One region of the Streptomyces sp. NPDC046727 genome, then DNA from elsewhere that is predicted to be linked to it. Evidence: riboswitches for the same ligand, from Rfam matches in the RefSeq annotation. Region 1 holds a riboswitch; each other region holds the start of a gene.

Region 1 (10,128 bases):
CCGTAGAGACGAGAGCGTTTCCGCAGGTCGGCAACCACCTCGACCAGGTGGCCGTTGCCCGCCAGGGCGAGCAGACCGAGGTGGAAGCGGGTGTCGGCCTCGACGTAGGCGATCAGGTCGCCCGCCACCGCGGCGGTGACGATCTCCCGGGCCGCCGGCCGCAGCGCCTCCAGCGAGACACGGTCGGCCGTGCGGGCCAGGTCGACCACGGTGGGTATCTCGACGAGCGCCCGGATGTGCGTGTACTCGTCCAGCTGCTTGTCGGAGACGACGGTGACCCGGAAGCCCTTGTTGGGCACGGTGTCGACCAGCCCCTCCTTGGCCAGGTCGAGCATCGCCTCCCGCACCGGCGTCGCCGAGACGCCGAACCGGGCGGCCAGCGAGGGCGCCGAGTACACCTCGCCCGGCCGCAGCTCGCCCGCGATCAGCGCGGCGCGCAGGGCGTCCGCCACCCGCTCGCGGTAGCTGCTGCGCCGGCCGCCCAGCCGGGGGAGCGCGGGCAGGTCCGCGTCCCGCGTGTTCTGTGCCATGTCACGCATCACCGGGGTGAGTCTAGAGGACTCCTAGAGGATGAACCCTTCCGGGAAGGGGTCGGTCGGGTCCAGCAGATACTGTGCGGTCCCCGTGATCCACGCACGGCCGGTGAAGCTGGGCAGCACGGCCGGTACCCCGGCGACCTCCGTCGTCCCGAGCAGCCGCCCGGTGAAGTGGGTGCCGATGAAGGACTCGTTCACGAACTCGGTGTGCAAGGGGAGTTCGCCGCGCGCGTGCAGCTGCGCCATGCGCGCGCACGTCCCGGTGCCGCACGGGGAACGGTCGAACCAGCCCGGGTGGATGACCATCGCGTGGCGGGAGTGCCGGGCGGTGGCGCCGGGCGCGTACAGGTGGACGTGATGGCACCCGCGGATCGACGGATCCTCCGGATGCACCGGCTCGTCCTGCGCGTTGACCGCCCGCATCAGGGTGAGGCCCGCCGCCATGATGTCGTCCTTGCGGGCCCGGTCGAAGGGCAGCCCGAGCGCGTCGAGCGGCAGGATCGCGTAGAAGTTGCCGCCGTAGGCCAGGTCGTAGGTGACGGTACGGCCGTCGGGGAGGGTGACCTCGCGGTCCAGGCCGACGGCGAACGAGGGGACGTTCCGCAGCGTCACGTTCCGGGCGGCCCCGTTCTCCACCGCGACCTCGGCGACCACGACGCCCGCCGGGGTGTCCAGCCGGATGGTGGTGACCGGCTCCACGACCTCCACCATGCCGGTCTCGACCAGTACGGTGGCCACGCCGATCGTGCCGTGGCCGCACATCGGCAGATAGCCGGAGACCTCGATGTAGAGGACGCCCCAGTCGCAGTCGGGGCGGGTCGGCGGCTGCAGGATCGCGCCGCTCATCGAGGAGTGGCCGCGCGGCTCGTTCATCAGCAGCCGCTTGATGTGATCGCGGTGTTCCCGGAAGTGCAGCCGCCGCTCGTTCATCGTCGCGCCGGGGACGGTGCCGATCCCGCCGGTGATCACGCGGGTCGGCATGCCCTCGGTGTGCGAGTCGACGGCGTGCAGGACGAGCTTGCTGCGCATGGTCCGGCCTCCTGGTCAGCTCAGTCCCGCGGCGACGGCCTTCTCGGTGGCCGCCCGGACCGCTGCCTCCTGCTCGGGCGGCAGCGGGACGCGCGGCGGGCGCACCGGGCCGCCGTACCGCCCGACGACGTCCATGGAGAGCTTGATCGCCTGGACGAACTCCACCTTCGAGTCCCAGCGCAGCAGCGGGTGCAGCTGCCGGTACAGGGGGAGCGCGGTGGTGAGGTCTCCGGCCACCGCGGCGCGGTACAGCTGGGCCGAGGCGCGCGGGAGCGCGTTGGGGTAGCCGGCCACCCAGCCCTTGGCGCCGGCCACCGCCAGCTCCAGCAGCACGTCGTCGGCGCCGATCAACAGGTCAAGTTCCGGGGCGAGTTCGGCGATGCGGTAGGCGCGGCGGACGTCCCCGGAGAACTCCTTGACGGCCTGCACCAGCCCCTCGCCGTGCAGCCGGGCGAGGAGTTCGGGCACCAGGTCGACCTTGGTGTCGATCGGGTTGTTGTACGCCACCACCGGCAGGCCCGCCTTCGCGACCTCCGTGTAGTGGGCGACGACGGACCGCTCGTCGGCGCGGTAGGCGTTGGGCGGCAGCAGCATCACCGAGGCGCAGCCGGCCTCGCCCGCCCGCTCGGCCCAGCGGCGGGCCTCGGCGGAGCCGTACGCGGCGACGCCGGGCATCACCCGCTCGCCGCCGATCGCGGCCACGGCGGTCTCCACCACCCGGGCGCGCTCCTCGGGGGTGAGCACCTGGTACTCGCCGAGCGAGCCGTTGGGTACGACGCCGTCACAGCCGTTCGCGACGAGCCAGGAGCAGTGCTCGGCGTAGCGGTCGTGATCGACGGAGAGGTCGTCGCGGAGCGGGAGGGCGGTGGCGACGAGGATGCCGCGCCAGGGGCGGTGGTTCTCCGGGTGACTCATGGTGATCCCTCATTCAATAGGGTGTGACATATTACTGGTGGACCGGCTGGTCCGGGAGGTCGCGGCAGGCGACTCAGTCCGGTTCGGGCAGGTCGGCGAGGACGCCGAGCGGTACCGGCCGGGCGAACGGCCTTCGCCCGGCGGTGAGCGGGCATCCGGCCAGGCCGGCCACCGCGGGCGCGCACATCCGGCCCTGGCACCAGCCCATCCCGGCCCGGGTGAGCAGCTTCACGGTGCGCAGGTCGCCGGCGCCGAGCGCACCGGCGGCCCCGCGCACCTCACCGGCGGTGACCTCCTCGCAGCGGCACACCACCGTGTCGTCCGGGACCCGGTCCGCCCAGCCCGCCGGCGGGGCGTACACCGCGTCGAGAGCCGCGGCGAACTCCCGCAGCCGCGTCCGGGCCCGGGCCGCGGTGGCCCAGCGGCGCGGGTCGGGGACCGTGTCGTGCAGCCGGGCGGCGGCCGAGCGCCCGGCGATGTGCCCCTCGGCGAGCGCGAGCGCCGCACCGCCGACGCCGGTGGCCTCCCCGGCGGCCCAGACGCCGGGCACGTCGGTGCGCTGCTCGTCGTCGACCCGTACGGCGGTGCCGGACAGGGTGCAGCCGAGGGTCTCGGCGAGGTCGGTGTGCGGCAGCATGCCGTGGCCCACGGCCAGGGTGTCGCAGCCGATGCGGCGGGCGCTGCCGGGCCGGACGTCTCCGTCCGGGTCCAGCGCGGCCACCGTCACCGCCTCCAGCCGGTCGGTGCCGTGCGCCGCCACGACGGTGTGCCGGGCCAGGGTGCGCACCCCGTGGCGCAGCAGCCGGGTCGCGTACCCGGTGCCCTCGGCGAGTTTGCCGGGCTGTGCGGCCAGGGCGGGCGCCCGGCGCAGCAGCGCGGCGGGACCGGCGGACTCGACCAGGGCGGCGACGCGGGCGCCGGCCGCGGCGAGCCCGGTGGCCACCGGCAGCAGCAGCGGGCCGGTGCCGGCCACCACGGCCGTCCGGCCCGGCAGCACCAGACCGCCCTTGAGCATGGCCTGCGCGCCGCCCGCCGTGACGACCCCGGGCAGCGTCCAGCCCGGGAACGGCAGCACTCGCTCGTACCCGCCGGTGGCGAGCAGCACGGCGTCGGCGCGGACGGTGACGCCCTCCTCCTGCGCGGGGCCGAGCAGCGCGTGCACGCCGAACGTCCCCGAGCCGGAATCCCGCTCCACGGTCCACACATGATGATCCGTCAGGTGGGTGATCCGGCCGGCCGTGCGATGCCGGTCGAGTGCCGCCCGCAGCCGTTCCCAGGTGCGCCACTGGTGGTGCAGGGCCTGCGGCCGGCGGGCGCCCAGGGCGGCGGCGGGCTGCCGGTAGAACTGGCCGCCCGCCTGGTCGGCCGCGTCGACGAGGGTCACCTGAACGCCTCGTGCGGCTGCCGCCAGGGCCGCGGCGAGGCCGGCCGGGCCCGCGCCGACGACGGCGAGACGGGGTCGCTCAGTCATCGTCCCGGCCCGTCCCCTCCTGTGTGCGGATCACGTCTCCCGGGCGTACCGGCACCAGGCAAGCCCGTTGGTTCGGGCGGTCGTTGACGGTCACCAGGCAGTCGAAGCACACCCCGATCCCGCAGAACACCCCGCGGGGCCGGCCGGTGCCCCGGGTGCCGCGCCAGGCCGGCACGCCCGCCGCCCACAGCGCCGCCGCGACCGTCTGGCCCGGCAGCGCCGCCAGCGGCCGGCCGTCGAAGGTGACGGTGAACGCCTCGCCCGGCCGGGCCCGGGTCAGCTCCAGTGGATTCACGGCGCGCCGCCTCCCTCGGTGTCGAACCGCTCCGGCCGGAACGGCGTGAGATCCAGCTCCGGCGCCTTGCCGGTGAGCGTCTGCGCGATCAACCGGCCGGTGCCGGGGGCGAGTCCGATGCCGGCACCCTCGTGTCCGCAGGCGTGGAGGAGTCCGGGCGCCCGTGGGTCGGGGCCGATCGCCGGCAGGTGGTCGGGCAGGTACGGCCGGAAGCCCGCGTACGTCCGCAGCGCCCGGACCCGCTCCAGGAACGGGAACAGCCCGATCGCCCCGACGGCGAGCGCCCGTACCGCGGGCAGCGACAGCGTACGGTCGAAGCCCACCCGTTCCCGGGTGGCGCCGATCAGCACCGGTCCCGCGGCCGTGCCCTCCACGACCGGCGAGGTCCGCAGGGCGGCCGAGTCGCTCGCCACGTCGGCCACGTAGTCCGCGGCGTACACCTTGTGCCGGACCATCCGTGGCAGCGGCTCGGTGACCAGCACGAAGCCGCGCCGGGGGAGGACCGGCAGCCGTACGCCGGCGAGCGCCGCGAGGTCGCCGCCCCAGGTGCCGGCCGCGTTCACCACCGCCGGCGCGTGGATGTCGCCCCGGTCGGTGCGGACGCCGTGCACCGTGCCGTCCGCCGTGCGCAGCACCCCGGTCACGGTCCGGCCGGTGTGCACGGCGGCACCGGAGGCGCGGAGCAGGTGGGCGGCGGCGAGCGCGGGCATGACCTGGGCGTCCTGCGGATAGTGCACCCCGCCCGCCATGCCGGGCGCCAAGTGGGGTTCCAGCTCGGGGAGTCGGTCCCCGTCGACCGGTACGGCCGTGACGCCGGCGGTGCGCTGGGCCGCGGCGAAGTCCCGCAGCGCGGCCAGGGTGCCGGGCGTCGAGGCGACCACGAGGCCGCCCTTGGGCTCGTACTCGATCGCGGTGCCCAGGTCCTCGGCCAGTTCGGCCCACAACCGGGCCGACAGCAGGGCGAGTTCGAGCTCCGGGCCCGGTTCCTTGTCGGAGACGAGCAGGTTGCCCTCGCCCGCGCCGGTGGTGCCGCCGGCCACCGGACCCCGGTCCACCACCCGCACGTCGAGGCCGGCGCGTGCCGCGTACAGCGCACACGCCGCGCCCACCATCCCGGCCCCGACGACCACGACATCGCAGGTCAGTCGCTTCGTCACACCAGTACTATGTCACATGTTGCTCTCGCTGAGGAGACCCCGATTCCCAGGCGTGGACGCCCCCTTGACGTCGTACGGAGCCCGGCCGACACTCCAGGGAGAGAATCCTAGTGATCTGGTAGGGAATCATGGCGCGCCTCGAAACGGGCACCGGCCGCACGGACCGGACGTCGCCCGGCGCACCCCTGCTCACCTCGCGGCGCCACATCGACCTGCAGCGCGTCTGCAGCGCGATCAGCCACCACCGCTGAGCCGGGCCCCCTCGCCCCCACCGACCGGCCACCCGCACGCCGGTACGCCCTTCCGCACACCCACGCCCCGGGGAGACGCATGTCCATCACTCCGCTCGCCGCCGTCCCGTCCCGCCGCGCCACCCCCGTCTTCCGGGGCCGGATCGGCCGGGACGCGCGCAGCGGCGGCCACTACGCCGTGCCGCACCGCTACCGGCTCCACCTGTCCACCGCCTGTCCCGAGGGACTGCGCCTCGCCATCGGCCACAGCCTGCTCGGCCTGGACACCAGCTGTCCCGTCACCCTGCTGCCCGCAGTCCCGGACTGCCCCGGCGGCGGCCACGCGGCGCTGCGCCCGCTGTACGAGGCGAGCGCCCACCACTACACCGGCCCGGCGCTCGCGCCCGTCCTCAGCGACGACTGGTCCGGACGCATCGTCAGCACCCACGCGCCCGACATCCTGCGCGACCTGGACCGGTTCCGGCACGACGGCCGGCCCTGCCTGTACCCCACCGGCCAGGAGTCCGTGATCGAGGCCGTCGAGCGGATGTGCGCCGAGGACATCGAGGAGGCCGCGCAGCGCGCCGGGCGGGCCGGCGCCGACCCCGCCGAGCGGGCCGCCGCCCTCGACGCGCTGCTGGACGCCCTGGACCGTCTCGATCGGCGGCTGAGCGGCGAGGAGTACCTCGTCGACGACCGGCTCACCGCCGCCGACATCGAGCTGTGGGTCTCCCTGGTGCAGCTCGACACCGTCCACCGCTGCCATCTCGACGCCTCCGCCGTGCACCGCATCGCCGGCCACCGCGCCCTGTGGGCCTACGCCCGCCGGCTGGCCGCCCACCCCGCCTTCGGCCGCCGGCTCGACCTCGACGGCATCGCCCGCCGGCACCACGGCCGCTGCCAGGGACTCGAGGCCGCCGGAGCCGCCGTCCAGATCCTGGACTGGGCCGCCCACGCGACGGAGACACCGGACGCTTCTCGCAGGTGAGAGCGGGCCATCGACGTCCACTGGGCGGACAGCCGTTGACATTCGAACGGTCAACTGCCTTACTTACGGCTCAGAACGGTCATGAGCGTCAGCGCCAAGCCCTGGCTCGCTGACCGGCAACCCTCGCAGCGCGGTGGGGTGCCCCAGGTGACGACCGGACCGGACGACATATTCGGTAAGCGCGAGGCCCTCCGGGGCCGGAAAACCTGACAGGTGACGCCATGTACGCAGCTCCCAGGACGGCCGCGAGCCGCCCCCAGGGCTGCGTACGGTCGTACGCCGGTCTCCTCGTCGCCGACCGCGCCGTCGATCTGCTCCGCGTGAACAGCGCACTGTGTACCGCACCGGGCTCCGCCCGCTGTCGGGGCTGACCTCTTCCCCCAGCCCCCGCGTTCCCGCCGCACACCGTCCGTCCGGTGTGCCGTTGTCCGCCCAGCCCCCGGTTCCGCGCGTGCCCGTGCGCCACCTCGTGCCCCCGTGCCGTCGTGGCCCGCCCGCCCGTCCGCGGCCCCGAGGTGTCGAATCCGCCGGAGCCCCTCATGAGTGAACCCCCTGGCGCCGCCGTCTCCCTCGCCGAGGCGCCGACCGCCACCGACACCCCGTCAGAACCCGTAGTGGTCCAGCGGGTCCGGCCGCTGCGCCGGCCCGGCCGGTGGATCGTCACCGCCGTCGTCCTCGTGCTCGTCGCGCAGATCCTGCACGGACTGGTCACGAACCCCTTCTACCAGTGGGACCGCTTCCGCTACTGGTTCCTGCGCCCGACCGTCCTCGACGGCCTCCTCGTCACCCTCGAAGTCGCCGCGTTCAGCGCCGTGCTGGGGCTCCTCGGCGGCATCCTGCTGGCGCTCGGCCGGCTCTCCGGGAGCCCGGTGCTGCGCGCGGTCAGCTGGACGTACACCTGGCTGTTCCGCTCCGTACCGCTGATCGTGGTGCTGATCTTCCTGTACAACTTCAGTGCCCTGTACAAGACCCTGAGTCTCGGGGTGCCGTTCGGCCCGGCCTTCGTCACCTTCGACGAGTCGAAGCTGGCCACCGACATGACGATCGCCGTCATCGGCCTCAGCCTCAACGAGGCGGCGTACGCGGCCGAGGTGGTCCGCGGCGGGATCCTCTCCGTCGACCAGGGGCAGCACGAGGCCGCCGCCGCGCTCGGCCTGCCCCGGGGCCGCCAGTTCCGCCGGATCGTGTTCCCGCAGGCCCTCAGGTCCATCACCCCGAACTACGTCAACCAGCTGATCGGCCTGGTCAAGAGCACGTCCCTGGTGTTCTACGTGTCCCTGCTCGACCTGTTCGGCGCGGTGCAGTCGATGGGCAACACCTACCCCGGCGACGTCGTACCGCTGCTCATGGTCGCCACCGTCTGGTACCTGATCCTGACCAGCGCCGTCTCCGTCGTCCAGTTCTACGTCGAGCGGTACTACGCCCGCGGCGCCACGCGCACCCTGCCGCCTACACCGTGGCAGAGGGCCCGGAACGCCAAGTTCCGCTGACTTTCCACCTGTTCACTCACCCGCACCACACCTCCCACACCTCCCACACCTCCCGCACCTCCCGCACCTTCCGCACCTTCCGAACGACAAGGACAGCCATGCCCAGCCAGTTCTCCCGACGCAGCCTGACACGCGGCCTCACCGCGGCGACCGTGACCCTCTCCCTCGCCGGCGGGCTCGCCGCCTGCGGCGGAGACAGCGACGCCGCCACCACCACGGCACCGGCCGGCACGGTGACCGTGGGGCAGCTCTCCAACGGAGCCGCCAAGGAGACCGAGCTGAAGGTCTCCGAAGTGAAGTCGATCAGCGCCGAACTGCCCGCCTCCGTCCGCAGGAGCGGCAAGCTCGTCATCGGCGTCGGGGCGCTGCCCTCGGGATCCGCGCCGCTGAACTTCGTCGGCAGCGACCAGAAGACCCTCACCGGCTCCGAGCCCGACCTCGGCCGGCTCGTCGCCGCGGTGCTCGGCCTCAAGCCCGAGATCAGGAACTCGACCTGGGAGAACCTCTTCGTCGGCATCGACAGCGGCAAGGTCGACGTGGCCTTCTCCAACGTCACCGACACCGAGGAACGCAAGAAGAAGTACGAGTTCGCGTCCTACCGCAAGGACAACCTGGCCTTCGAGGTGCCGAAGAAGAGCACCTGGAACTTCGACGGCGACTACGAGAACCTCGCCGGCAAGACGGTCACCGTGGGCTCCGGCACCAACCAGGAGAAGATCCTCCTGGAGTGGAAGGCCAAGCTGGCCAAGGAGGGCAAGAAGCTCACCGTCAAGTACTTCCCGGACCAGAACGCCATCAACCTGGCGCTGAGCAGCGGCAAGGTCGACGCCTACTTCGGCCCCAACCCCGCCGTCGCCTACCGCGCCCGGCAGACCGCGAACACGCCGAACCCGACCCGCAACGCGGGCACCTTCTCCGGCGCCGGCGAGACGCTCCAGGGCCTCATCGCCGCCACCGCCAAGAAGGACAGCGGGCTCGCCGAGCCGCTCGCCGACGCCCTCAACTACCTGATCGAGCACGGGCAGTACGGCAAGTGGCTGGCGGCCTACAACCTCTCCAACGAGTCCGTGGCGAAGTCGGAGGTCAACCCGCCCGGGCTGCCGCTGGACAACTCCTGATGGACCGTCCTGCGATCTGCCGAGGCGGATCCCTGTCCCTGCCCGACGCCCCCGAACTCGACAACGCCGTCTGGGCCGCGCTGGACGGCCCGCACGCTCACCTGGCCGAGCGGTTCGGCAGGGCGGCCCGCTACCGGCCGGGGACCTACGCCTTCGCGGCGCTCGCCGACCCGGCGGACCCGGCGGCCTGGGCCGACCTGCACACGCTCGTCGGACCGGGAACCGCCGTACGGGTCAAGCCCGTCGAGCAGGTCCCCGACGGGTGGGGGCTCCTGGGGGGCGGCGAGGGCGTCCAGCTGGTCGACACCGCGCTGCGGGCCGAACCGGCTCCGGAAGCCGTACGCCTGGGACCCGGTGACGTCCCCGAGATGCTCGACCTGGTCGCCCGCACCCGGCCCGGCCCGTTCCTTGAGCGGACCGTCGAGATGGGCACCTACCTCGGTATCCGGCACCGGGGCAGGCTCGTCGCGATGGCGGGGGAGAGGCTGCGGCTGCCCGGCTGGACCGAGATCAGCGCCGTGTGCACCGACCCCGCCCATCGCGGCCGGGGGCTCGCGACCCGGCTGGTGCGCGCGGTCGCGGCGGGCATCCGGGACCGCGGGGACACCCCGTTCCTGCACGCCGCCGCGGACAACGCGTCCGCGATCCGGCTGTACGAGGCGATCGGCTTCACCCCGCGCCGCCGCAACCGCGTCATGCAGCTGCGCAGCCCGGGAACAACCGACGCCGGCCGGGCGTTGAGTGTCATGACGAGATCCGCCAGGCGGACGCCGATCCGGCCCGCCGAGCCCGACGGAGGGAGGTGACGGCCGTGACCCGAGTGCCCTCGCCGGTACGCCCGGCGCGCCTGCCGCACCCGTACCGCTCCGTCCGTCTGCACTCCCGGCCGCACATAGACC
Region 2 (10,128 bases), on a different contig from region 1:
GGGCCCGCACCCTGATGTCCGACGTGGAGGTCGCCGACGACCGTCACCCGATCGAGGCCGCTCCCGAGGTCCGGGCGAAGGTTCACGCGGACTTCCGCGAGGGTGCCAAGGAGTCGGCGCTCGGCCGCCGCAAGCTGATCCGCAACACGATGTTCGGCGCGCTGGCCTTCGTGCCGCTCTCCGGCGTCATGCTGCTCGGCGGTCTCGGTCCGGCGCCCGGCACCAAGCTCCGCCACACGATGTGGGCCAAGGGCATGCGCCTGGTCAACATGAACACGAACCAGCCGCTGCGTCCCGAGGACGTCGCCGTGGGCTCGCTCACCTTCGCCAAGCCGGACGGCCTGGAGGAGCACGACGAGGAGTTCCAGAACGAGATCGCCAAGGCTGCCCTGATGATCGTCCGGATCCAGCCGGGCAACATCAAGGACAAGCGCGAGCTGGAGTGGTCGCACCAGGGCATCGTCGCCTACTCGAAGATCTGCACCCACGTCGGCTGCCCGATCTCGCTGTACGAGCAGCAGACGCACCACGTGCTGTGCCCGTGCCACCAGTCCACCTTCGACCTCTCCGACGGTGCCCGAGTGATCTTCGGCCCCGCCGGCCACGCCCTGCCGCAGCTGCGCATCGGCGTGGACAGTGAGGGTTACCTCCAGGCGCTCGGCGACTTCGAGGAGCCCGTCGGTCCTGCATTCTGGGAGCGCGGATGAGTACTTCACAGAACGACAGCTCCCGCTCTCGCGGGAAGGCCCCGGCCGGCGAGCGCATCGCCGACTGGGCCGACGGCCGGCTCGGGATCTACTCCCTGGCCAAGGCCAACATGCGCAAGATCTTCCCCGACCACTGGTCGTTCATGTTGGGCGAAGTGTGCATGTACAGCTTCATCATCATCATCCTGACGGGTGTCTATCTGACGCTGTTCTTCCACCCGTCGATGAACGAGGTGGAGTACCACGGCAGCTACGTCCCGCTCCAGGGACAGCTGATGTCCGAGGCGTTCAACTCGACCCTGCACATCTCCTTCGACGTGCGCGGTGGTCTGCTCATCCGGCAGATCCACCACTGGGCCGCGCTGATCTTCCTCGCCGGCATGTTCGTGCACATGATGCGCGTGTTCTTCACCGGCGCGTTCCGCAAGCCGCGTGAGATCAACTGGCTGTTCGGCTTCCTGCTGTTCGTCCTCGGCATGTTCACCGGCTTCACCGGTTACTCGCTGCCGGACGACCTGCTCTCCGGCACCGGCGTCCGCTTCACCGAGGGCGCGATCCTGTCCATGCCGATCGTCGGCACGTACATCTCGATGTTCCTCTTCGGCGGCGAGTTCCCCGGCCACGACTTCGTCGCCCGGTTCTACTCGATCCACATCCTGCTGCTGCCGGGCATCATGCTCGGCCTGATGGTGGCGCACCTGATCCTGGTCTTCTACCACAAGCACACGCAGTTCGCGGGCCCCGGGAAGACCGAGAAGAACGTCGTCGGCATGCCGCTGCTGCCGGTCTACATGGCCAAGGCCGGAGGCTTCTTCTTCCTGGTCTTCGGTGTCATCGCGGCCATCGCCGCGGTCGCGCAGATCAACCCGATCTGGGCCATGGGTCCCTACCGTCCGGACCAGGTGTCCACCGGCGCCCAGCCCGACTGGTACATGGGCTTCGCCGAGGGTCTGGTCCGCTACATGCCGGGCTGGGAGATCAACTTCTGGGGTCACACGCTCGTCCTGGGCGTGTTCATCCCGCTGGTGCTCTTCGGTCTGGTCCTGGCGGCGATCGCGGTCTACCCGTTCATCGAGTCCTGGGTCACCGGCGACAAGAGCGAGCACCACATCCTGGACCGCCCGCGCAACGCCCCGACCCGTACCGCGTTCGGTGTCGCCTGGGTGACGGTCTACATGGTCGGCCTGGTGGGCGGTGGCAACGACCTCTTCGCCACCCACTTCGACCTGTCGATCAACTCCGTCACCTGGTTCGTCCGGATCGCGTTCTTCGCCGGCCCGGTCATCGCGTTCATCGTCACCAAGCGGATCTGCCTGGGTCTGCAGCGGCGTGACCGCGACAAGGTGCTGCACGGTCGCGAGACCGGCATCATCAAGCGCCTGCCGCACGGTGAGTTCATCGAGGTGCACGAGCCGCTCAGCCAGGAGCAGCTGCACACCCTCACCGCGCACCACCAGTACGAGCCGGCCGAGATCGGCCCGACGGTCGACGAGAACGGTGTCGAGCGCAAGGTGCCCGTGTCCCAGAAGCTGCGCGCCAAGCTCAGCAACGCCTACTACGGCGAGGACAACCAGATCCCCAAGCCCACCGTCGAGGAGTACAAGGAGATCACGAGCGGCCACGGCCACCACTGATCCCCGCGTCGCCACGCCACGCTGAAGGGCCCCGTCCGGGTTACGGACGGGGCCCTTCGCCGTGCCTCGGGGTGGATAGGGTGGGGTACGACATGGCAGGAATCTGTTCAAGGAGCGGCTGATGAGCGCTGTGACCCCCGCTGGAGGCGACACCGCGGCGGGCCGCTCCTGGCCCGCCCTGCTGAACGGTCTGCTGGACGGCCGGGACCTGTCCGCCGACGACACCGCCTGGGCGATGGACCTGATCATGCGTGGCGAGGCGACCGACGCGCAGATCGCCGCGTTCATGGTGGCGCTGCGGGCCAAGGGCGAGACGGTCCAGGAGATCACCGGACTCGTCCGGACGATGTACGAGCACGCGAACGTGATCGAGGTGCCCGGCCCGGCCGTCGACATCGTCGGCACCGGCGGCGACGGCGCCAAGACGGTGAACATCTCCACCATGTCCTCGATCGTCGTCGCGGGCACCGGCGCGAAGGTCGTCAAGCACGGCAACCGCGCCGCCTCCTCCTCCTCAGGCTCCTCCGACGTCCTGGAGAAGCTCGGGATCAACCTGAACCTGACCCCGCGGCGGGTCGCCGAGGTCGCCGAGGAAGCCGGCATCACCATCTGCTTCGCGGTCCGGTTCCACCCGTCGCTGCGTCATGTCGCCCCGGCCCGCGCCCAGTTGGGCATCCGGACCACCTTCAACGTGCTCGGCCCGCTGACCAACCCGGCCAAGGTGCGCGCCCAGGCGGTCGGGGTCGCCGACCCGCGCATGGCGCCCATCGTGGCCGGCGTCCTCGCCGAGCGCGGCAACTCCGCCCTGGTCTTCCGGGGCGACGACGGCCTGGACGAGCTGACCGTCACCGCCACCTCCCGGGTGTGGGTGGTCCGCGACGGCAAGGTCACGGAGGAGACCTTCGACCCGCGGGAGGTCGGCATCGAGCTGGTCCCCGTGGACGCCCTGCGCGGCGCCGACGCCTCCTACAACGCGGAGGTCGCCCGCCGGCTGCTGGACGGCGAGACGGGGGCCGTACGGGACGCCGTCCTGCTGAACTCCGCGGCCGCCCTGGTGGCCCTCCGGCCGACGGACGCGCCGCTGGCCGAGCAGATCCGCGCGGGCATGGCGAAGGCGGCCGAGTCGATCGACTCGGGCGCGGCCAGGCGCACGCTGGACCGCTGGGTGGCCGTCAGCAACGCCTGACCCCACCGGGAGTCGTCCCGCGATCCGGACACCGGTTGCGGGACGACGATCATTTCGCGTACGTTCCTGTACCAGGTCATGAGTGACAGTCATGAGGCCCCGGCCGACTGTCCGGCAACCCTCCGTCCGTGGCGGGGTGCCCCGGGTGAAGACCAGGCCGTGCACAGCAAGGTGTACGGCAAGCGCGGATCCCTCACGAACCCAGGGATCCTGGTCGTCGAGGAGTCTCCCGTGAGCAAGCGAATGCGTTAGGGCCGCAGAGCCCCGCCTCCGCACACCCTTTCTCTCTTCCTCTTCTTCCTCTCACGGGAGTTCCGCCATGTCTGTCTTCACCGCTGCCTCCGACCAGTCCGTTTGCACCCCTCTGCCCGTTCTGGGACGAGATGTCACCGTCCCGCTGGTCACCGGCGGCGAAGTCGCCTACGCCGCCCTCGACTACGCGGCCAGCGCCCCCGCCCTCCAGCGCGTCTGGGACGACGTCGCCGCGTACGCCCCGTACTACGGCAGCGTCCACCGCGGTGCCGGCTACCTCTCCCAGCTCTCCACGGACCTGTTCGAGAACGCCCGCAAGACGGTCGCCGAGTTCCTCGGCTGCCGGGCCACCGATCAGGTGATCTTCACCCGCTCCACGACGGACTCCCTCAACCTCCTCGCCCGGGTGATCCCGGCCGGCTGCCAGGTCTTCGTCTTCGAGACCGAGCACCACGCCTCCCTGCTGCCCTGGCAGGACGCGCGGGTCACCTACCTCGACGCCCCGCGCACCCCGGCCCAGGCCGTCGAGACCCTGGAGCGCGCCCTGGCCGCCCGTGACCCCTACGGCCCGGCCCTGGTCTGCGTCACCGGCGCGTCCAACGTCACGGGCGAGCTGTGGCCGGTGCGGGAGCTGGCCGCCGCCGCGCACGCCCACGGCGCCCGGATCGTCCTGGACGCCGCCCAGCTGGCCCCGCACCACCCCGTGGACATCCGTGACCTGGACGTCGACTGGGTCGCCCTGTCCGGCCACAAGCTGTACGCCCCTTTCGGCTCGGGTGTCCTCGCGGGCCGCGCCGACTGGCTGCGGGCGGCCGAGCCGTACCTCGCGGGAGGCGGCGCCAGCCGCAGGGTGACCCGGCGCGAGGACGGGGGAGTGGCCGTCGAGTGGCACGAGACCGCCGCCCGCCACGAGGCCGGCTCCCCGAACGTCATCGGCGCCTACGCCGTCGCCTCCGCCTGCAAGGCCCTCACCGAGGCCGGCTGGGACACCCTGGTCGCCCGCGAACAGCACCTGATCGCCAAGGTCCGCGAGGGACTCGCCGAGGTCCCGGAGGTGAAGATCCTCTCCCTCTTCGGCGACGACGCCCCGCGCGTCGGCGTCCTCTCCTTCGTCGTCGAGGGCTGGAACAGCTCCCACTTCGCCGCCGCCCTCTCCGCCGAGTACGGCATCGGCGTCCGCGACGGCCTCTTCTGCGCCCACCCCCTGGTCCGCACCCTGCTCGGCTCCGACCCGCAGACCCAGGGCGAGTGCGGCGCCCCCGAGGCGGCCCCCGGCGAGAAGTCCCTCAACGCCATCCGCGTCAGCTTCGGCGCGGGCACCCCCGACGAACACGTCGAGCGCTTCGTCGACGCGGTGAAGGAACTGGTGACGCAGGGCGCGAAGTGGCAGTACCGCACGGAGGAGGGCCGCTGCGTCCCGGCGGTGTGAGAGCGCCCCGAAGGGGCGCGGGGAACTGCGCGAGCAGCCACAACGCACCCGCAGTCGCCGTACCTCCGGACGCGGCAGACGAGACGGCGCATATAACCTCCCTCTGACACCACATCGGACAGGGGGACCCGGAGTGCAGCCGTTGCGCGCAGTCGACCCGCGCCACATCGGCCCGTACACCACCACGCACAGACTCGGCGCGGGCGGCATGGGCGAGGTCTACCTCGCCCGGTCCCGCACGGGACTGGCAGTCGCGGTGAAGGTGGTCCGGAGCGAGCACGCCGAGGACCGCACCTTCCGTGCCCGGTTCCGCCACGAGGTCCGCGCCGCGCAGACCGTCGGCGGCGTGGGCACGTACACCGCCCGGGTCGTGGACGCGGACACCGAGGCCGAACGGCCGTGGATGGCGACGGAGTTCGTGGCCGGCCCGAATCTGCGGGACGCGGTCCTGGACCACGGCGCGCTGCCGGAGCCGGCGGTCCGGATCCTCGCCGCCGCGCTCGGTGAGGCGCTGGCCGCCATCCATGCCAAGGGCCTGGTCCACCGTGACCTGAAACCGTCGAACATCCTGCTGGGCCCGGACGGGCCCCGGGTCATCGACTTCGGGATCGTCCGGGCCCTGGAGGCCACCGCGCTGACCCGCACCGGCGCGGTCGTCGGTTCGGTCGGCTATGTCTCGCCGGAGCAGATCCGCAACGGCGGCCAGGTCGGCCCGCCGAGCGACGTCTTCTCCCTCGGGGCGGTCCTCGCCTACGCGTCGGCCGGCCGGGAGCCGTTCGGCGAGGGCCAGGACTCGGTGGTCCTGCTGCGCGTCCTGACCCGCGACTTCGACCTGTCCGGCGTGCCGGAGGGGGTACGGCCGCTGGTGACGGCCTGTCTGCGCGAGGACCCGCTGGAGCGCCCGGAGCCGGCGGAGGTGGTGGCGGGCGCCGGATTCACTCCGGACACCCTGCGCGCCGCCGTCCGCCCCGGCTGGTACGGCCCCGCGGCCGGGTCCCGCCCGGCCCCCGAGGACCGCCCCAGCGGGGTGGAGTACCTGGCACCCACGCCCGAGCCCACCGCACCCGTGGAACCCAACGCACCCGTGGAACCCTCCGCACCCTCCGCACCCCCGGCCCCGACAGCTCCCTCGCTCCCCACCACCCCCGTCCGCCGCCTGGGCCCCGTCGCCCCCGGCCGTCGCCGTCTGCTGAAGGTCCTCGCCGGCGGAGCCGTCGCCGTGGGGGCCGGCGGCTTGCTGTGGGACCGGGCGTTCACGGTCGAGTCCGAGGGCGACAGCAGCAGCTCGCCCCGGCAGTCGGACACCGGCACGGCGAAGACCCCGCCCGCCGTGCTGCGCTGGCAGTACGACCTCGGCGGCATCGGCGGCCTGGACGGCCCCTGCTGCGCGCTCTCCCCGGACGGCTCCGTCGTCTACGCGGGCACCGCCGGCGGTGTCCTGCACGCGATCTCCCGGGACGGCTCCAAGCGCTGGAAGGTCCGGCTCGGCGACGACGTCTCCACCCCCGTGGCCACCCGGGACGGCGTGTACTGCGTGGTGGGCTTCCACGACGAGGACGTGCGCCGGCTGACCGCGGTGAACCTGTCCGGCAGCCCGCAGTGGACCCGCACCCTCGGCGACCGGGGGTACGCCGTCCCGGTGCCGCTCGGCGCGGACCTGCTCGTCACGATCGGCGGCACCGACGCGGGCGGGCTGCGCCGCTACGCCTCCGACGGCAGTGAGGTGTGGACCGCGAAGACCCCGGCCGGCCCCACCGGTACGCCCCTCGTCGCGGGCGATACGGTCTGCACGGGCAGCTTCGGTGACATCCTGCTGGCGCTGGACGCGCGGGACGGGTCGCGGAAGTGGCAGGTGTCCGCGGGCCCCGACGCCACGGCCGTCGCCCTCGCGGGCACCACCCTCATCGTGGACGCCCCCGCCGTACGCCAGGGCTTCCGTGTCACGGACGGCCGGCGGCTGTGGCGCAGGGACGCCGACGCCGGAGCCATGACGGCGGGCAACCGGTCACTGGCCGTCGGCACCGAACAGCGCACCGTGTACGGCGTCCGGGCGGCGGACGGCTCCCACGCCTGGACGTACGACGTCGAGAGCGGCTCGCTCGAGCCCCGGGCGGTGGTCGCCGGTACCACCGTGTACGCCCGTGCGGCCGGCCGGGTCTGGGCGCTGGACCTGAACGGGAAGAAGCGCTGGAGCGCGACCCTCGGCCGGGACGCGGGCGACGACCAGCACACCCCGGTCGTGCGCGGCAGCCGCCTCTACGTCCCCTCGGGCACCGGCATCGCCGCGGTGGAGCTGGGGTCCTAGTTGTCGAGGCCGATCGCGAAGGCCGCTTCCAGGTCGTGCTGGGAGTAGGTGCGGAACGCGACGTGCGTGTCCGTCCCCTCCACGCCGGGGATCTTGCTGATCCGGCCCGGGATGACCTCGGCCAGGTCCTCGTGCTGCCGGACCCGGACCATGGCGATCAGGTCGTAGGTGCCGGTGACCGAGAAGACCTCGCTGACGCTGTCCAGCGCGGCGATCTGCTCCGCGATCTCGGGGATCCGGTCCACGCTGGTCTTGATCAGAACGATCGCGGTGATCACGGTTGTTTCTCTCCCTCGGTGACCGGAGCTGGGGCGGACTTCACTCTAGCCGTACGGCCATATCTCACCCACGCGTAGCCGAACCCCAGACCGAACCCCACCAGATGCGCCAGGTACGCCACCCCGGGCCCGTCGGAGGCCCGGCCCGCCGCCAGCCACTGCAGAGCCGCCCAGAACGGCAGCACGACCCACGCCGGGAAGCGCAGCGGCAGGAAGAACAGGAACGGCAGAAGACTGGTCACCCTCGCGCGGGGGAACAGGTAGAGGAACGCTCCGAGGACCGCCGATACCGCCCCGGAGGCGCCGACCAGCGACTGCTCGGAGGCCGCGTTGGCCGCGGCGTAGCCCAGCAGGGCGAGGTAGCCGCAGCCGACGTAGAAGAGGGTGAACTCCACTCGGCCCATCCGTTCCTCGGTCATCGCCCCGAAGACGAAGAGGAAGAGCATGTTGCCGAGCAGATGCACCCAGCTGCCGTGCACGAACAGCGCGGTGGCCGGGGTGAGCGCCGCCCCGGCGGGTCTGGCGAACAGCTCGGCCGGGACCACGCCCCAGTGCCGGAAGTACGCCCGCTGCGCGGCGAGCAGCGCGTCCCCGGAGCCGTACCCGGGGACCAGCCCGGAGGCCGGCCCGAGGGCGAAGACCAGACAGCACAGCGCGATGAGGCCGTACGTCAGGGGCGCCGAGATGCCCCGGACCGTTCTGAGTGTCCGGCCGGCGGCCGTGCTCCAGGTGCTGATCATGACTACAGAGCATGACGTAACGGGACGCAAGCTGACAGACCGCCTCGCCGCCGTGGACGGACGGGCGGCGAGTACCCGCCAGGCCGTAGGGTTACGAGCCACACGCGTCGGGGAGCGGCGCGGACGCGCACGACGCACACGAGAAGGAAGTGGACGGTCACGATGACGGTTCCCCTGCCGACGGCCACCACGCGATGGCGCTGCACCCTGTGCGGCAACCTCACCCGGTTCGACGTGACCCGCTCGTCGAAGGTCGTCGAGTACGTCCACCTCGACCTGGCGGGCGAGCCGACCGTGGAGGAGCGCGAGGTGGTCAGTGAGACCATCGAATCGGTGCGCTGTCGCTGGTGCAACGCGGTGGACCAGGTGGAACTCGTGGACAGGCCGGGCGGCGGCTCCTGAGCGGAGCGGCTCCCGGAGGGACATAGTGGGCATTGGGGTGTGACGGATGGTGGAGACCGCAGGCGGGGGGCCGGGCGACGGCACCGCTGAGGTGCTTGACCGTCCGCTGCCCGACGGCGTGCGCCGGCGGGTCGTGCAGATCGTCTCGGACGGCTTCGGCGGGCTGACCGTGGCGGAACTGCCCGCCCAGCTCAGGCAGTACGCCCGGTTCGCCCCCAATCGCCGGGCGAAGTTCGCCGGGAACGCGATGGCGGCGGCGCTGGAGACCGATCCGCTGTTCCGGCAGCGGATCGGGGAGAAGTTCAGAGAGGCGCAACCGGAACTCGCCGGCGCCCTCGACTCCGGCTCCCCGCCCCCGGCCGCGGACCCGCTCGACGTGGCGGCTGCGGCCTATGTGCTGCGCCCGACGGACTGGGTGAAGCTGGTCACCGCGGCCGGCGAGGAGGCCCAGCGCGCGGACGCCGAGCGGGCCGACGAGGAGAGTCGGGCCGAGCTGGAGCGGCTGCGCGCCGAGCTGGCGCAGGCCCGTGAGCACACCCGCGCCGAGAACGAACGGCTGCGCGCGGAGCTGGAGTCGGCGAAGAAGGAAGCGGAATCGCTTCACCGCAAGCTGCGTGCCGCGCTCAGCGATGTGAAGCGGGGCGAGGCCGCGCTGCGCAAGGCGCACGGCGAGATCGACGCCGTGCGCGCCGATGCGCAGGCTCAGGTGTCGGCCGCGGAGAGTGAGTCCCGCCGGCTCAAGGCCCGTCTCGGTGAGGCCGAGGCCGCGCTGGAGGCCACCCGCCGGGCCGCCCGCGAGGGCCGCAGCGTGGAGGACATGCGGGTCCGGCTGCTGCTCGACACCCTGCTGGACGCCACCCAGGGGCTGCGCCGCGAACTCGCCCTGCCTCCGGTGTCCGTGCGTCCGGCCGAGACGGTGGATGCCGTCGAACCAGGACGAATGACCCCGAAGGACATCGCGACCCGGGCCCTGTCCGAGAACGATCCGGCCATTCTCGACCAGTTGCTCGCGCTGCCGCAGGCGCATCTGGTCGTCGACGGCTACAACGTGACCAAGACCGGCTATCCGCAGATGCCGCTGGAGAAGCAGCGGCTGCGGCTGCTGGGTCAGCTCTCCGCGCTCGCCGCGCAGACCGGGGCCGAGGTGACCTGTGTCTTCGACGGCGCCGAACTGGCCGCGCCGGTGCTGCTCGCG
Region 3 (10,128 bases), on a different contig from region 1:
GACACTGCCCCTGAAGGGCGCCCCCGCCGCGTGCGGCAAGCGCAGCCTCATCCAGCGCGGTCACTGACAGCGGTCCAGACGAGGGTGTAGCGCCAGAAGAGCCGGCGCCGCAGCCGGGCGCCGGGCAGCAGACGGCGGGCCTCCCGGGAGATCTCCGCGTAGGTCATCCCGGGGTCACGGGTCGGGGCGGTCATGGACTCCGGCCTGCGCGGTGCCCGTCGGCCCCGGTTCCTCACCCATCCCGTGAGCGCGTTGAGCGGTACGGCGACCAGGCCGAGCGCGTGGTCGGCGGGGCTCGCGGCCCGCGCACAGCCGACGACGACGAGGGTGCCGCCCGGCGCGAGTTCCCGCCGCAGACGGGTGAGGGTCTCGGCGAAGGGGAGGTGGTGGAGCACCGCGACACAGGTGATCACGTCGTAGGGGCCGGCGGGCAGCCCGTCGGGCGCGGCGGCGAGGGTGTAGGTGACGGGCGTGCCGGGGCCGGTCGACGCCCGCGCCCGCGCGAGGATACGGCGGTCGGCGTCCACCCCGAGGACCGACTCCGCCCGGACGGCCAGCCGCCGGGCCAGCTCGCCGCTGCCGCAGCCGACGTCCAGGGCCGCGCCGAAGCGGCGGGGCAACTGCCGCAGCAGCCATGGGTGGTAGTGCGCGTTGTGGTCCCAGGGGTGGGCCGCGTTGAAGCGGTCGAGGGCGGCGAGCAGGCGGTCCGTGAAGGTCGTCGTCACGCACCCCACTCCACCACGAGCCCGCCGGGCCCCCGTTCGCCCGGGCAGGGCACCATGGAGGGGAGGAGGCAACCGATCGCCATGAACCACGCCCAGCTCACCGCCCTCGGACGGGCTCTCCGGCTGCTCGGGGAGCACGGGGAGGCCCTGACCGCCGACACGCCGGACGCCCGGCTGCACGAGATCAGGGACGATCTGCGACGGGCCCTCGATCTGCTGGACGAGAGCGTCACCACCGGTGCGCCCGCCACCCGCTGCCCCGAGCACCCGCAGGGGCCCGTGGACGAGAGCGCCCCCGATCTGTGTCTGCTGTGCGAGACCCGGCGCCGGGCCGCCCGGCGCTCGGAGTTCCAGGGCAGCAGGCCCCGCCCGGGCGAACCGGCCCCCACCGCCCCCTCCCGGTACGGCGTCCGCGGTGACCGGCCGCAGCCCCAGCAGCGCTGGCTGCCGGAGCTGTGGAACGGCCAGGAGTGGCAGCTGTGCGGCACGCCCCGCCGGGACCGGCGCGAGGCCGAGGCGTATCTCGCCGCCCAGCGCCGCGGGTCCCGGCCCGCGATGGCGTACCGGCTCGTCCACGAGTTCACCGACTACGAGGTGCTCCGGGTGTGGGGGACACCGGTGCGGATCGACATCGAACCCATGGGCAACCTCTAGGCCGGTTCCGCCCGGTCAGCTGAGGGTGTTCACCGCCGACGCGTCGTACGGCTTCAGCTCGTCGAAGCGGTCGGCGAGCACCTTGGCCGCCCACTCGGGGTCCTGGAGCAGCGCGCGGCCGATGGCGACCATGTCGAACTCGTCGGACTCCAGCCGGTCCAGGAGGTTGTCGATGCCCTTGACCGGGGAGCCCTCGCCCGCGAAGGCGTTGATGAAGTCGCCGTCCAGGCCGACCGAGCCGACGGTGATGGTCTGCTTGCCGGTGAGCTTCTTCGTCCAGCCGGCCAGGTTGAGGTCGGAGCCGTCGAACTCGGGGAGCCAGTAGCGGCGCGTCGAGGCGTGGAAGACGTCGACGCCGGCCGCCGCGAGCGGGGTGAGGATGGCCTCCAGCTCCTCGGGGGTCTCGGCGAGGCGTGCGGTGTAGTCCTGCTGCTTCCACTGCGAGTAGCGGAAGAGGATCGGGAACTCGGGGGAGACGGCCGCGCGGACCGCGGCGACTATCTCCGCGGAGAATCTGGTGCGGGCCACCGGGTCGCCGCCGTAGGCGTCGGTGCGGCGGTTGGTGCCCGCCCACAGGAACTGGTCGAGCAGGTAGCCGTGGGCGCCGTGGATCTCCACGCCGTCGAAGCCGATGCGCTCGGCCGCGGCGGCGGCCTCGGCGAACGCGGCGATGACGTCGTCCAGGTCCTTCTGCGTCATCGTCTTGCCGGTGGGCTCGGCGCCGGCGGTGGCCAGGCCGGAGGGGCCGACGGCGGGGGCGTCCGCGAAGGGCGGCTGGCCCTGCTCGCGGACCATGCCGATGTGCCACAGCTGCGGGACGATCGTGCCGCCGGCCGCGTGCACGTCCTCGGCGACCTTCGCCCAGCCCGCCAGCTGCTCGTCGCCGTGGAAGCGCGGGACGCGGTTGCTCTGGCCGGCCGACTCGTGGCCCACGTAGGTGCCCTCGGTGACGATGAGGCCGACGCCGGCGGCGGCGCGGCGCGCGTAGTACGAGCGCACGTCCTCACCGGGAACGCCGCCCGGGGAGAACATGCGGGTCATCGGCGCCATCACGATCCGGTTCGGGACGGTGAGTCCGTTCAGCGTGATCGGGCGGGAGAGGACGCGGGCCGCGCGGGAGGCGGAGGGCGGGGGGACGGTCACGTGGGGGCTCCTCGCAACTTGACAGGGTCAACCGGCTGGTATGTGCGTGCGCATTGTTGCAGCTACTTAAGCAAATGTCCGCACGCGGCCCCGCATTCCCCGGTCCGGCCACGGGATCCGCGTGATGCCGGACACGCCCGAGGGCGGCACCCCCCGCCAGAGACAGGGGGTACCGCCCTCGGAAAGGACAGGTGATCCGCGAAGGATCAGAAGTCCATGTCACCGCCCGGCATGCCGCCGCCGGCCGGCGCGGCGGCCTTCTCCGGCTTGTCGGCGATGACGGCCTCGGTGGTGAGGAACAGCGCGGCGATGGAGGCGGCGTTCTGCAGCGCGGAACGGGTCACCTTCGCCGGGTCGATGATGCCCTCGGCGACCAGGTCGACGTACTCGCCGGTCGCGGCGTTCAGGCCGTGGCCCGGGGTCAGGTTGCGCACCTTCTCCACCACGACACCGCCCTCGAGGCCGGCGTTGACGGCGATCTGCTTCAGCGGGGCCTCCAGGGCGATGCGCACGGCGTTGGCGCCGGTCGCCTCGTCACCCTCCAGCTCCAGCTTCTCGAAGACCTGGGAGGCCTGCAGCAGGGCCACGCCACCACCGGCGACGATGCCCTCCTCGACGGCCGCCTTCGCGTTGCGGACGGCGTCCTCGATGCGGTGCTTGCGCTCCTTGAGCTCCACCTCGGTGGCGGCACCGGCCTTGATGACCGCGACACCGCCGGCGAGCTTCGCCAGGCGCTCCTGCAGCTTCTCGCGGTCGTAGTCCGAGTCGCTGTTCTCGATCTCGGCGCGGATCTGGTTGACCCGGCCGCCCACCTGCTCCGAGGAGCCGGCGCCGTCGACGATGGTGGTCTCGTCCTTGGTGATGACGACCTTGCGGGCGCGGCCCAGGAGGTCCAGGGTCGCGTTCTCCAGCTTGAGGCCGACCTCCTCGGAGATGACCTCGCCGCCCGTGAGGATGGCGATGTCGCCGAGCATGGCCTTGCGGCGGTCACCGAAGCCCGGGGCCTTGACGGCGACGGACTTGAAGGTGCCACGGATCTTGTTGACGACCAGGGTCGACAGGGCCTCGCCCTCGACGTCCTCGGCGATGATCAGCAGCGGCTTGCCCGACTGCATGACCTTCTCCAGCAGCGGGAGCAGGTCCTTGACCGAGGAGATCTTGGAGTTCGCGATGAGGATGTACGGGTCCTCCAGCGACGCCTCCATGCGCTCCATGTCGGTGGCGAAGTAGGCGGAGATGTAGCCCTTGTCGAAGCGCATGCCCTCGGTGAGCTCAAGCTCCAGACCGAAGGTGTTGCTCTCCTCGACGGTGATGACGCCTTCCTTGCCGACCTTGTCCATGGCCTCGGCGATCAGCTCGCCGATCTGGGTGTCGGCGGCGGAGATGGACGCGGTGGAGGCGATCTGCTCCTTGGTCTCGACGTCCTTCGCCTGCTCCAGCAGGGCGGCGGAGACGGCCTCGACGGCCTTCTCGATACCGCGCTTCAGGGCCATCGGGTTGGCGCCGGCGGCAACGTTGCGCAGGCCTTCCTTGACCAGGGCCTGGGCGAGGACGGTCGCGGTGGTCGTACCGTCGCCGGCGACGTCGTCCGTCTTCTTGGCGACTTCCTTGACCAGCTCGGCGCCGATCTTCTCGTACGGGTCCTCGAGCTCGATCTCCTTGGCGATGGAGACACCATCGTTGGTGATCGTGGGGGCGCCCCACTTCTTCTCGAGGACGACGTTGCGACCCTTGGGGCCGAGCGTCACCTTGACGGCGTCCGCGAGCTGGTTCATGCCGCGCTCGAGGCCGCGCCGCGCCTCCTCGTCGAACGCGATGATCTTGGCCATGTGAAGTGGTCCCTCCAGGACTGGGGGTGATTCCTTCGGACCGCGCCCGCGCCCGCGACGGACGGCTCGCGGACCCCGTGGTTCCTTGCCCCACTTGGCCTGCGGGCCTCACCGACCCGGTCCTTCGCTGTCACTCTCACCTTCAGAGTGCTAACGCCAATGATTAGCACTCGGCATGCTCGAGTGCAAGCGCCCCGACGGGTGTGGAGCGCCCGTCAGCCGCCCGCGAACACCGGAACCCGGACACGGCGAAGGGCCCGCACCCTCTGCGAGGTGCGGGCCCTTCGTACAAGAAACGTTCAGGCGGTGACGCGAACCATGTCGGCCTGCGGGCCCTTCTGGCCCTGCGAGATCTCGAACTCGACCCGCTGGCCCTCTTCCAGGGTGCGGTAGCCGTCCATCTGAATCGCGCTGTAGTGGACGAAGACGTCCGCACCACCGTCGACCGCGATGAAGCCGTACCCCTTCTCCGCGTTGAACCACTTGACGGTGCCCTGAGCCATGCCTAACTCCCCTATTACTGGCCCTTGCACAGATCCACACTTCGCGGACCCGGGTCAGACCTCACCCCCCATTGATCGGGGGCGTGCGCCGGAACGCGTCGACCGCGGCTGAATGTATCTGTCCAACTGCCGTCTGCAACAGGTCAATCGGACGAGAATTCTGGACGCAAGAGGTCCGGAAAGTGGTGAGGATTCACCCGACTTCAGGGCAAGTCGGGCCCCATAAAGGCCACAAAAGCCGCAAAGAACCCGCACACTTTGGCTACTTCTTGTCGGGCGTGCGGCATGAATGCAGGGCCCACGACCCGAGAGCCGCGACCGTGTTCCCCAACTCTACCGCGCTCAATCACGCAGAATTGCCCCCTCCGCTTCTCTCACGGAGGGGGCAATCGGTTGAACAATCGGTAACCGAAGTTACCGACGGTAATGAAGGGGCCGGATCAGCCGCCGGCGACCGCCGGGATGATCGAGACGCCGGCGCCGTCCGGGGTCGCCGTCTCAAGGCCCTGCTCGAAGCGCACGTCGTCGTCGTTCACGTACACGTTGACGAACCGGCGCAGCTTGCCCTGGTCGTCCAGGACGCGGGCGGCGATCCCGGTGTGGTTCTTCTCCAGGTCGGCGATGACCTCGCCGAGGGTCGCGCCGGCGGCGGTGACCTCGGCCTGCCCGCCGGTGTAGGTGCGCAGGATGGTGGGGATGCGAACGGTCACGCTCATGCGAGGCCAGCCTCTCGGAAGGAGTCCAGGGTCGGGCGGATGGTGGCGGTGAGGCCGGTCCCGGCCACCGCGTCGAGGGTCTTCAGGCCGTCTCCGGTGTTGAGGACGACCGTGGTCAGCGACGGGTCGAGCACGCCGTTCTCGATCAGCTTGCGCGTCACGCCGACCGTCACACCGCCCGCCGTCTCGGCGAAGATGCCCTCGGTGCGCGCGAGCAGCTTGATGGCGTCCACGACCTCCTCGTCCGTCACGTCCTCCACGGCACCGCCGGTGCGGCGCGCGATGTCCAGGACGTACGGCCCGTCGGCCGGGTTGCCGATGGCCAGGGACTTGGCGATGGTGTTCGGCTTCTGCGGGCGGACCACGTCGTGCCCGGCCTTGAAGGCGGTGGACACCGGGGAGCAGCCCTCGGCCTGCGCACCGAAGATCTTGTACGGCTTGTCCTCGACCAGACCGAGCTTGATCAGCTCCTGCAGACCCTTGTCGATCTTGGTGAGCTGGGAGCCGGAGGCGATCGGGATGACGATCTGGTCGGGCAGCCGCCAGCCGAGCTGCTCGCAGATCTCGTACGCCAGGGTCTTGGAGCCCTCCGCGTAGTACGGCCGGAGGTTGACGTTGACGAAGCCCCAGCCCTCGCCGGCCGGGTCGCCGATCAGCTCGGAGCAGAAGCGGTTCACGTCGTCGTAGTTGCCCTCGATGCCGACGAGTTCGCCGCCGTAGACCGCGGCCATGACGACCTTGCCCTGCTCCAGGTCGTGCGGGATGAACACGCAGGAGCGGAAGCCGGCGCGGGCGGCGGCGGCGCCGACGGCGCCGGCCAGGTTGCCGGTGGAGGAGCAGGAGAGCGTGGTGAAGCCGAAGGCGCGCGCGGCCTCCAGCGCCTGGGCGACCACGCGGTCCTTGAAGGAGTGCGTCGGGTTGCCGGAGTCGTCCTTCACGTACAAACCGCCGGTCACGCCCAGTTCGCGCGCCAGGTTGTCGGCCTTGACGAGCTTGGTCCAGCCCGGGTTGATGTTGGGCTTGCCGGCGACGTCCGCCGGGACCGGCAGCAGTGGCGCGTACCGCCAGATGTTCGCGGGGCCGGCCTCGATGCGGCGGCGCAGTTCCTCGGTGTCGTAGGCGGAGAAGTCGTAGGCGATCTCCAGCGGGCCGAAGCACTCCTCGCAGGCGAAGAGCGGGCCGAGCGGTACCCGGTGACCGCACTCGCGACAGCTCAGAGCGGCGGCGGGACCGAGATCGACGGTGGAGTCAGTGGTGGTTGCAACTGTCTGCACAGCCATGGAGGCGAGGCCCTTTCTCCTCATCTTCCTCACGACGCACTTCGCCGTGAGACGGATTTGGCACCTTCCCTAGCCGGGAGCCTCGCGGAGACGATCAGGACTGATCTACGAGTGCCGACTGGAGGGTTGCCGGGGCTTCATCGGGCCGTGTCCCTCTGCCCCTCTGGATGAGCGGTATTCGGTTGTGGACGCGCGCGACCCCCGACATGCGATGGTCATCGGCGTTGTTCAAGACTGTAACCGAAGGCCAGGACAGTTGAGATAGTCGTCCGAACCGCGAGATGGGTCACACGGTGACGTGTGGTCGTGACAGTGAGGAGCCGCAGACCGTGCTGCAAGAAGTCGAGCGCTGGCTGAGCACCCGCTCCTGGTCCGTGGCCGATCGCCCGCTGCACCAGGTCGTGGCCGCCAAGCAGCGCACCGGCCGGACGATCAGCGTCGTCCTGCCCGCGCTCAACGAGGAGGAGACGGTCGGCGACATCGTGGCGGTCATCCGGCACGACCTCGTGGAGCAGGTCCCGCTCGTCGACGAGATCGTGGTCGTGGACTCCGGCTCCACCGACCGCACCTCCGAGGTCGCCGCGCGCGCGGGCGCCCGGGTCGTCCACCGTGACGACATCCTGCCCCGCATCCCGGCCGTCCCCGGCAAGGGTGAAGTCCTGTGGCGTTCGCTGCTGGTCACCGGCGGGGACATCCTCTGCTTCGTCGACGCGGACCTGAAGGAGTTCTCCTCCGACTTCGTCACCGGGATCGTCGGCCCGCTGCTCACCGAGCCGGACGTCGACCTGGTCAAGGCCATGTACGACCGCCCCCTCGCCGGCGCTGCCGGGCAGGGCGGCCGGGTCACCGAGCTGATGGCGCGCCCGCTGCTGAACATGCACTGGCCGCAGCTGGCCGGGTTCGTGCAACCGCTGGGCGGCGAGTACGCGGCCCGCCGCTCCCTGCTGGAGCAGCTGCCGTTCCCCGTCGGCTACGGCGTGGAGCTGGGCATGCTGGTGGACGCGCTGCACCTGGTCGGCCTGGACGCGCTGGCCCAGGTCGACGTGGGCGTGCGCAGGCACCGGCACCAGGACGGGCAGGCCCTCGGCCGGATGGCCGCCGCCATCTACCGCACGGCCCAGCTCCGGCTGGCCCGCGGCCATCTGATCCGGCCCGCGCTGACCCAGTTCGAGCGGGGCGAGGACGGTTTCGAGCCGCGCACCTACTCGGTGGACACCGAGGAGCGCCCGCCCATGGTGGAGATCGCGGAGTACGCCGACCGGAAGGTGGCGTGAACCGGCCGTATACGGTCCCCTCCTGCGGCGGACCGTACGTTTGAGCGTTTCCGGGCCGGGCTAGGTTGAGGACCATGGCTTCCACGCAGGGTGCTGCCGAGAAGGCTCAGGTGCTGGTCGCGTCCAACCGCGGCCCGGTTTCGTATCAGGTGGGCGAGGACGGCGCGCTGACCGCCAGGCGGGGCGGCGGCGGGCTGGTCTCGGGACTGTCCGCCATCGGGTCGGACGCGGGCTCGGTGTGGGTGTGCGCCGCGCTGGGCGACGGCGACCGGGCGGCGGTCCGGCGGGCGGACGGCGGGCTGCTGCCGGCCGAGGAGACCGGCGGGCAGCGGGTGCGGATGCTCGACATCGACGCGTCCGTGCACGCCGAGGCGTACAACGGCATCGCGAACTCGGTGCTCTGGTTCGTCCACCACATGCTGTACCAGACCCCGTTGGAGCCCGTCTTCGACCGGGAGTTCCGGCGGCAGTGGGCGTCGTACGAGGCGTACAACCGCGCCTTCGCCGAGGCGCTGGCCCAGGAGGCGGCCGAGGGCGCGGCGGTGCTGATCCAGGACTACCACCTGGCGCTGGCCCCCCGGATGCTCCGGCAGCTCCGTCCCGACCTGCGCATCGGCCACTTCTCGCACACCCCGTGGGCCCCGCCGGACTACTTCCGTCTGCTGCCCGACGACATCGCGGCCGAGCTGCTCGGCGGCATCCTGGGCGCGGACCGGGCGGCGTTCCTCACCCGGCGGTGGGCGGACGCGTTCGTCGACTGCTGTCACGCGGTGCTCGGGCCCGGCATCCCGTCCGGCACCCGGATCGGGGTGCACGGGCTGGGCGCGGACGCGGACTTCCTGCGCGAGCGGGCGCACAAGCCGGACGTGGACACGTGGATGGCGGCGCTGCGCGAGGAGATCGGCCCGGGGCGGAAGGCGATCGTCCGGGTGGACCGCACCGAGCTGTCCAAGAACATCGCGCGCGGGCTGCTGGCGTACGAGCAGCTGCTGGAGGACCACCCGGAGTGGCGGGAGCGGGTCGTCCACGTGGCGTTCGCGTACCCGTCGCGGCAGGACCTCGCCGTGTACCGGGAGTACACCGCCGAGGTGCAGCGGGTCGCGGACGAGATCAACGAGCGGTACGGCACGGCGGACTGGACGCCGGTGGTGCTGCACGTGAAGGACGACTTCGCGCGGTCCCTGGCCGCGTACCGGCTGGCCGACGTGGCGCTGGTGAACCCCATCCGGGACGGCATGAACCTGGTCGCCAAGGAGGTCCCGGTCGTCTCGGACGAGGGCTGCGCGCTGGTGCTGTCCCGGGAGGCCGGGGCGTACGAGGAGCTGGGCGAGGACGCGTTCGTGGTGAACCCGTACGACATCGCGGGGACGGCGCGGGCGCTGCACGAGGCGCTGAGCCTGCAGGCGGGAGAACGCGCGGAGCGGTCGAAGCGGCTGGCCGCCGCCGCGACCGCGCTGCCGCCGGCCCGGTGGTTCCTGGATCAGCTGGAGGCGCTGACCGGTCAGCCGAGCTGAGCCGCCAGTGCCCTGAGCAGTTCCACGACCCCCTGCGGGCCGTCCACCACCAGGTCGGCCCGTTCCGCCAGTTCGGTGACCTCCGTGCTGCCGCTGCAGATCAGCAGGCCGGGGGTGCCGTTGGTGCGGAGCTTGTCGATCGCGGCGAAGGCGGGGAGGTCGCCCAGGTCGTCGCCGGCGTAGACGACGCATCCGGCGCCGGTGGCGCGGGCGTGGTCGAGCAGGGCCGCGCCCTTGTCCATGCCCGGCGGGCGGAGTTCCAGGACCAGCCGGCCGGGTTCGACGATGAGGCCGTGCCGGGTGGCGAGGTCGGCGAGAGGGGTGCGCAGGGACTCGAACGCGGCCTGCGGGTCGGCGGCGCGGCGGGTGTGGACCGCGAGGGCCCGGCCCTTCTCCTCGATCCACGTGCCCGGCCCGGCGCCGACGCGCTCCAGCAGGCGCGGCAGCTCGGCGCGGACGGCGGCCACGCCGGGGTGCGGGGGCGGCGCGG

The links. A riboswitch is a leader RNA that binds a small molecule or an ion and turns the genes downstream of it on or off. The one in region 1 is predicted to bind S-adenosylmethionine.
Region 2: another riboswitch for S-adenosylmethionine. It lies ahead of ABZ937_RS31810 (aminotransferase class V-fold PLP-dependent enzyme); the one in region 1 lies ahead of ABZ937_RS34785 (amino acid ABC transporter permease).
Region 3: another riboswitch for S-adenosylmethionine. It lies ahead of thrC (threonine synthase); the one in region 1 lies ahead of ABZ937_RS34785 (amino acid ABC transporter permease).

Annotation. Positions count from the first base shown of each region.
Region 1 is NZ_JBEYYR010000039.1:45,983-56,110, reverse strand. It holds gene ABZ937_RS34825 (GntR family transcriptional regulator) at 1-530, opposite strand, end outside; gene ABZ937_RS34820 (proline racemase family protein) at 564-1,565, opposite strand; gene ABZ937_RS34815 (dihydrodipicolinate synthase family protein) at 1,581-2,480, opposite strand; gene ABZ937_RS34810 (FAD-dependent oxidoreductase) at 2,554-3,951, opposite strand; gene ABZ937_RS34805 ((2Fe-2S)-binding protein) at 3,944-4,246, opposite strand; gene ABZ937_RS34800 (FAD-binding oxidoreductase) at 4,243-5,403, opposite strand; gene ABZ937_RS34795 (putative leader peptide) at 5,532-5,654, shown strand; gene ABZ937_RS34790 (glutathione S-transferase C-terminal domain-containing protein) at 5,734-6,621, shown strand; SAM riboswitch class IV at 6,699-6,809, shown strand; gene ABZ937_RS34785 (amino acid ABC transporter permease) at 7,161-8,111, shown strand; gene ABZ937_RS34780 (ABC transporter substrate-binding protein) at 8,210-9,229, shown strand; gene ABZ937_RS34775 (GNAT family N-acetyltransferase) at 9,229-10,035, shown strand; gene ABZ937_RS34770 (putative leader peptide) at 10,032-10,128, shown strand, end outside.
Region 2 is NZ_JBEYYR010000033.1:4,767-14,894, forward strand. It holds gene ABZ937_RS31795 (Rieske 2Fe-2S domain-containing protein) at 1-707, shown strand, start outside; gene ABZ937_RS31800 (cytochrome bc complex cytochrome b subunit) at 704-2,341, shown strand; gene trpD (anthranilate phosphoribosyltransferase) at 2,463-3,527, shown strand; SAM riboswitch class IV at 3,602-3,718, shown strand; gene ABZ937_RS31810 (aminotransferase class V-fold PLP-dependent enzyme) at 3,847-5,208, shown strand; gene ABZ937_RS31815 (PQQ-binding-like beta-propeller repeat protein) at 5,342-7,513, shown strand; gene ABZ937_RS31820 (Lrp/AsnC ligand binding domain-containing protein) at 7,510-7,791, opposite strand; gene ABZ937_RS31825 (rhomboid family intramembrane serine protease) at 7,788-8,531, opposite strand; gene ABZ937_RS31830 (hypothetical protein) at 8,694-8,933, shown strand; gene ABZ937_RS31835 (NYN domain-containing protein) at 8,980-10,128, shown strand, end outside.
Region 3 is NZ_JBEYYR010000007.1:163,230-173,357, forward strand. It holds gene ABZ937_RS11230 (hypothetical protein) at 1-67, shown strand, start outside; gene ABZ937_RS11235 (class I SAM-dependent methyltransferase) at 48-725, opposite strand; gene ABZ937_RS11240 (hypothetical protein) at 807-1,379, shown strand; gene ABZ937_RS11245 (NADH:flavin oxidoreductase) at 1,395-2,522, opposite strand; gene groL (chaperonin GroEL) at 2,729-4,351, opposite strand; gene ABZ937_RS11255 (cold-shock protein) at 4,651-4,854, opposite strand; gene ABZ937_RS11260 (MoaD/ThiS family protein) at 5,295-5,570, opposite strand; gene thrC (threonine synthase) at 5,567-6,850, opposite strand; SAM riboswitch class I at 6,868-7,024, opposite strand; gene ABZ937_RS11270 (glucosyl-3-phosphoglycerate synthase) at 7,180-8,124, shown strand; gene ABZ937_RS11275 (trehalose-6-phosphate synthase) at 8,199-9,638, shown strand; gene otsB (trehalose-phosphatase) at 9,626-10,128, opposite strand, start outside.